Regions from separate parts of the Acetivibrio cellulolyticus CD2 genome, predicted to be linked through region 2. Evidence: a T-box and tRNA genes for the amino acid it is inferred to sense, from the RefSeq annotation. Region 2 holds a T-box; the other holds one or more tRNA genes.
What was found. A T-box is a leader RNA that pairs with one kind of tRNA and senses whether it is charged. The one in region 2 lies ahead of ACECE_RS0219965 (glycine--tRNA ligase), so its partner is inferred to be a tRNA-Gly.
Positions count from the first base shown of each region.

Region 1: it has a tRNA-Gly gene. The T-box ahead of ACECE_RS0219965 (glycine--tRNA ligase) is inferred to sense a tRNA for this amino acid. The anticodon was not compared.

Region 1 covers NZ_JH556659.1:687,059-690,484, reverse strand. The annotation lists gene ACECE_RS0222945 (phosphatase) at 1-723, opposite strand, end outside; gene hprK (HPr(Ser) kinase/phosphatase) at 787-1,719, opposite strand; tRNA gene ACECE_RS0222935 (tRNA-Gly) at 1,978-2,051, opposite strand; tRNA gene ACECE_RS0222930 (tRNA-Gly) at 2,094-2,168, opposite strand; gene ACECE_RS0222925 (PilZ domain-containing protein) at 2,457-3,080, shown strand; gene ACECE_RS28685 (ROK family protein) at 3,350-3,426, shown strand, end outside.
Region 2 covers NZ_JH556658.1:1,038,800-1,042,225, reverse strand. The annotation lists gene ACECE_RS0219975 (dockerin type I domain-containing protein) at 1-555, shown strand, start outside; gene ACECE_RS0219970 (hypothetical protein) at 759-1,097, shown strand; T-box leader at 1,214-1,465, shown strand; gene ACECE_RS0219965 (glycine--tRNA ligase) at 1,518-2,900, shown strand; gene ACECE_RS0219960 (hypothetical protein) at 2,970-3,263, shown strand; gene ACECE_RS0219955 (SMI1/KNR4 family protein) at 3,305-3,426, shown strand, end outside.

The sequences.
Region 1 (3,426 bases), on a different contig from region 2:
TCCTTTTCTTATTCTTTTCCTTTTATTCTCAATAAATTCATTAAAATTAGATACTGAAATATTCATAACAAGACTTTCAGGCATTCCAATCTCATCTAAAAGCCTTTCCACTCTGTCAAACTTACCTACCTCAAAACTTATGTGAGCATCGCTTCCGCATACTATTTTTACACCCTTTTTCTTGCACTCAATGGCAAAATTCCTGCAATTTTCTTCACAACCAGCTCTGACCATAAATGAGTGGTTATTAATCTCAATGAATTTTCCATATTCTCTAGCAGCCGAAACAACTTCTTCAATATCCACCTCAAACTGAGGAGTACCGGGATGTGCTATAGCATCAATATATGGATTTTTCAAAAGGTTAATATACGCATTTGTGTGTTGTTCCTTTGAACCTGGTGTTATACATATATCATGAAAACTTGCCATAACAAAATCAAGCCTTCTCAAATAATCATCAGGCATATCTACATTTCCATCATAATCCACAATATTAGCCTCTACACCTTTTAATACCCTTACCCCATATAATACTTCCGGAATTGACCTTAAGTTACTAAAATGATAAAAATACGGTGCGCCCTTCATTGCAGGACCATGGTCAGTAACAGCAAACATCTCTATACCATTAACCGCCGCTTCCCTCGCCATTTCCTGTACGGTACTGTATGCGTGTCCACTCGCTACAGTGTGAGTATGTGTGTCTACAACAAATTTCAATTTGTACCCTCCAATTGTACTTTATCTAAATAAAGACCTTTTTCACTCTAAACTATGCAAAACCTATTCCTGTGTCGCCTTGTTAATTTCCCCTAGAACCCTCTCATTTAAAACCTTAGCAGCATTATAACCCATTTTCTTCTGTCTGTTATTCATTGCTGCGACCTCAGCTATTATAGCCAAATTTCTTCCTGGCCTTACTGGAATAATAAGGCAAGGCACATTTATACCAAGAATATCCGTATACTCATCTACCAAACCCAAACGGTCATAGTTCTTCTTTTCATCCCAGAATTCCAACTGAATAACCAAATTTATATTTTCAGTAACCTTTACAGATCCAACTCCATAAAGATTCTTAACATCGAGGATTCCTATCCCTCTTATTTCAATAAAGTGCCTAATGATATCAGGTGCTGTACCAACAAGCGATTTATCGGACACTCTCCTTATCTCAACAACGTCATCAGCTACAAGTCTATGCCCTCTTTTTACAAGCTCAAGGGCAGTTTCACTTTTACCAACTCCGCTTTCTCCCAGTATCAAAATACCTTCCCCATATACTTCAACAAATACTCCATGCTTGGTTATCCTTGGAGCCAACTGCACATTGAGGTACCTTATAACTCCGCTTAAAAACCTCGAAGTAATATCATTAGTCCTAAGGATAGGTATTTCATACTTGCGTGATACATCTATCATCTCGGGGAAAACATCCAATCCCCTTGCAACAACCATACATGGGAAGCCGCATTTGAAGAATTCATCCAAACGAGAATACCTTTCCTCAGATGACATAGCCGCAAGGTATGTAGTTTCAACTTTCCCTATAATCTGAATTCTATCTGTTCCAAAGTACTCCAGATAACCAACAAGCTGAAGACCAGGACGGTTTATATCAGATGAAGTAATTACAATGTCATCAATCCTTTTGCAGCTAGATATATCCTCAAGCTGAAATTCATCCATGACTTCCCTTAAAGTAACAGAAAACATCATCAAATTCCCCCTAAATAAAAATCTATTGTTCCAAGGCATTTCAAAAATCTACATTTAGCAATAAAATTAAGTTCTCCTGAAACACCAATTAATGATAACCTAATCCACAATTATTATAACATATTAAATTTTTATTCCAATAAAAATATCTCGAACAAAAATGGTATAATTTCGAAAAGCATAACTCGCTTCTTATGAAACAGAGTATATATAACAGAAAAGCCGTACGAATAAATACTCATACGACTCTTCAAATGGAGCGGGTGATGGGAATCGAACCCACGCAATCAGCTTGGAAGGCTGATGTTCTACCATTGAACTACACCCGCATATAATGTAGGAATTAATCCAACAATTATCCTACATTTTTTTGGAGCGGGTTACGAGATTTGAACTCGCGACTTTCACCTTGGCAAGGTGACACTCTACCGCTGAGTTAAACCCGCATATCAACAATTGCAAAAGTAATTATACAGGCTTATAAATATTTTGTCAACATATTTTTTATAGGTATATTCTACCATTTTACTTGCAACCATTGCTGCAATATGTTATTATTTTATAAAATGATTTTTTGTCGTTTTTTGCATATTTTTATTTTTATTTTTTATCTTGTTATAAATGATTTTATGATATATTATTAATTTATAAGCTTTCTCTTTTATTTTGATCTTAATGGCACGAATATGACTTTTCACGCATTTTACTTCAATAATAGTAATGGAGTGATATTAATGGAAATTAAGACAGGAGACATTGTATCTGTTCGTCATTTCTCCGGAACAAAGCTGTTTAAAAGTCTGGTACTGGACTCTCGAAACGAAGTAATACTAGTAAAGCCTGTTGAAGATATAACACTTCTCAATTGTTCGCAAGGAGACCCTTTGGTACTCGGGTCAGAATTGGAAAACGAGATTTATATTTCAAGTTGTACAATTTTGAATTTGGACAAAGATGAAAATACAATTGAAATAAAAATCGATAATTACGAAACAACTACAAACAAAAGACTGTTTGTAAGATTTCCTGTATCACTTTACGCCGAAGCAAGAATTGGAGAATCGCAAAAGAAGCATCTTGCTATAGTTAAGAACATCAGCTATAGTGGTATGATGATATTCTCAAAAGCTGACTTTCCTTTATACCAAGAGCTTAAATTTGAAATACACGCAGGTGCAGGTGTTACAATTAATCTTAAAGCCACTATAATCAGGAAGGTAAAGGATACCTATAATTACGAGTATGGTCTTAAAATCGTCTATACGGATGTACATACTCCTAACCTCCTAAAGAAATACTTGGTGCTGCTTAAGAAAGAACAGGAAGAATCTATAAGGAAGTTCAAGGAGTTAAGTTAGATCTTATTCAAAAACAAAATCAGCTATTTTTTAAAAATAATTAGAGTGTCGAAGCACTTAGAAATAAAAGCCTCGACACTCTAATTTTAGAGTTTATTATCCTTTCTTAATTTTATATTTAAGCGAAACTCCATACAAAGTTCCTTTTGCAGTGTTTGACTTTTATTACAAGTTAGCGTACACTTAATATATCAACTTTATAAAGTTGTTGTATTAAGTTTGCATTTTGATAATTACATCATGCAGACTAATCAAAAGGGGTGCAATAATTGTTAAAAGCAGATCGAACACAAATGAAAGAGATAAATAAGAATATCTTAAGACAAGTCTTAAAAGAGCGTAGAAA
Region 2 (3,426 bases):
AGGATTGAAAAAGAAGGTATTACTGTGGAGGATTCGTCAAATTATCAGAACTTCATCGGAAATGAGCTGGTATCTGGGAATATTTTATGGGACACTGATTCACGCTATCCTCATAGAATAGATTCATCTACCTTTTTAAGACATGGCAATTATATGGAAGGCAACATAGAATGGGACTTAAATATTTCAGATAAAAGTTTCCCTAAGTCTTATTACATGAGTGATAAACCTAAGTTTTACAACTCTTTACATTGGCCATCAACAGGTTCAGATATTTTAGACGGTACAAATCCTGCAAGGGAAAGATATCTTGGGAATACAATACCTGACACTCAAATAACATATGGAGATGTGCACGGAGATGGAGCTGTAAACTCTATTGATTTTGGGGTTATGAGAATGTATCTTTTGGGTATGATAGATAAGTTTACATCCGAAAAATGTTTTGTTCAAGGCGATGTAAATGGAGATGGAAACGTCAATTCAATAGACTTTGGATTTATGAGAATGTTCCTTCTGGGTACGATTGATGAATTTCCTGCTAAAGAAAAATAGTAGTTCTATTATTGAATATGATGAAGATACCACCATAGCAATAAATGAAATGTAGTAGCCGCTGGTGTTAAAGAGGATATCCAATTGAATATTGAATGGAATAGTTTACAACAGACACCTAAATTTAAACCGCTAAAAGAAAGAAGTTTATATTGAAATAAAAGCTAAGGATAATATTTCTAATTAAATGGAAAAATGATATAATGGACAATATAAATTTTAAAGGAAGTGCTGTAATGGAAGATAAGATGTTTGAATTAATGACCAAGATGTATTCTGACATGACAACTAAATTTGATGCAATGGACAATAAAATAGATTCAATATCAACGGAAATTAAAGATATCAAAAGTGACATTAAAGGAATTAAAGGTGATATAGTAAGAATTGAAAATAAACTTGATAGCAATTCAAAAGCTCTATTTGATGGTTATAATCAGGTTTATGATAAAGTTGTAGTTGTAGAAAAAGCAGTAAATGACCTTTCATTAAAAGTAGAAAAGCAAGAAGTTGAGGTAAAAGTAATTAAAGGCAGTAAATAAGAAAAACGAATCTTATATCGTATCATATTCCTGCCCTGTAAGTAATTTTAAGAAACTTTCATAATTTTATTATTGACAGAAGTGTAAAAATTGTTTACCCTATTAAGTAACATAAACTAAAAGTTATGAAAAAGGATAGTATATATTGACTTGATTTCAGAGAGAAGATGGATGGTGCAAATCTTTATGACAGCAATATAGAAGGCGCTTTTGAACTGTGGATTGAAAGGATGTATTCCAAATAGATACCACCGGATATTCCCCCGTTATAAAGGAAACAGCATAAAGACTTTTCTCGTGCTGGTTGAGTGCAGATTCATCTGAATTTAGGTGGTACCACGGACTGTAAATATGAGTTCGCCCTAAGCAAAAAGCTTAGTGCGGACTTTTTATTTTCTATAAAAAAGGAGGTAAATTAATATGAAAACTGTGACTTTAGAAGAAATGGCGGCATATTGCAACCGATATGGATTTATATTTCAAGGAAGCGATATATATGGTGGCTTAGCAAACACTTGGGATTACGGTCCGCTAGGTACGAGGTTAAAAAACAATATAAAAGATGCTTGGAGATATTATTTTATTCAAATAAGAGATAACAGTTTTGAATTGGATTCAGACATTCTGATGAATCCTACTACCTGGGAGGCTAGTGGACATCTGGAAAGTTTCACTGATCCCCTGTTGGATTGTAAAGAATGTAAGACAAGACATCGTGCGGATATACTGATTAATGATTTTGATGAATCAGCAAATGCTGATGCAATGACTGAAGATGAGATGGTAAAATTCATAAAAGATAAAAAAGTACCATGCCCTAAATGTGGAAAATCTAATTTAACAGATATAAGAAAGTTTAATCTAATGTTTTCAACGCAATGCGGTAGTACACAGGAAACATCAAACACTATTTACCTTAGACCGGAAAATGCTCAGGGTGAATATGTTAATTTTTTAAATGTATTGCGTACAATGAGAACAAAGCTGCCCTTTAGCATTGGCCAGATAGGTAAGGCATTTCGTAACGAAATTACAAAAGGAAAATTTACATTTAGAACGATTGAATTTGAACAGATGGAATATCAAACATTTTGCAAGCAGGGTGATGATGAAGCCTTGTATGAGTATTTCAAGGATTATGGAATTAAATTCTTTGAATTCATTGGACTGTCTAAGGAGCATTTACAATTTCGAGATCATAAAAAACTTGCTCATTATGCAAAAGCAGCATGTGATATAGAATATTTGTTTCCATTTGGCTGGGGAGAAATTAATGGAACGCACAATAGGACTGATTTTGATTTGCAAAGACACCAGGAGTTTTCCGGAAAGAATATGGAGTATTTTGATACAGAGACAAATGAGAAGTATATTCCCTATGTAATTGAGTCAACCTATGGCCTGGATCGACTTGTGCTGGCCGTTTTGTTTGAGTCTCTTCTAGAAGAAGAGTTAGAAAACGGAGAAACAAGGCAGGTTTTGAAGATTAAGCCTTCGCTTGCGCCTATAAAGGTAAATGTACTGCCTCTTATCAAAAAACGTCATGCTGAAAAAGCACAGGAAATTTATAATGAATTGAAAAAGTATTTTATGGTTTCTTATGATGATGCTGGAAATATCGGAAAACGTTATCGCAGGGGAGATGCCATTGGAACACCGTATTCGGTTACGATAGATGATACAACACTAGATAACAACACAGTGACTGTACGCGAACGGAATACCATGCATCAGGTAACCATAACAGTTGACAAATTAAAGTGCTATTTACTTGAAAATATAGGCATAAGCCAATATGCTTGATATACTGTATAGGTAGGGGTTACAAAACATTGTAAGAGGCTAGGTGTTTTTTTGATAAACAATAAGAAAATGATTCAATGGATTGAGAGTGGAAAGCAATTTGGTAAAATTTTTTCATTTGAGAAGGATAAAAAAACTATATGGTCTTCTGTCGGCATTCAAAAATGGCAAAACGTGTATAAAGTTTATGTGGATGAAATTGAGGAAGAAAACATGAATGCTGAAAAATATCTAAGAGATGAAATTAAGAGATTTAATACGTTAGCGGACGCCTTACAATATATTGATGAGAATACTCAAATCAATCCTCTCGATTTAAAACCTTGTAAAGGACAAAAAGTATTTAATGCGGATTTTGAATAAATAAAATTACGCAATATATATAAGATTGGGAGGTAAGGTAAATGAAAGCTAATTTAGTTGACCAGATAAGACTGTTGAGAGATCAAGTTCCAGAGGCTTTTGGAAAACCTATTGAGGAAGTAAAAATTGTAGAAGCTGAAAAAACTTTAGGAGTTACCTTACC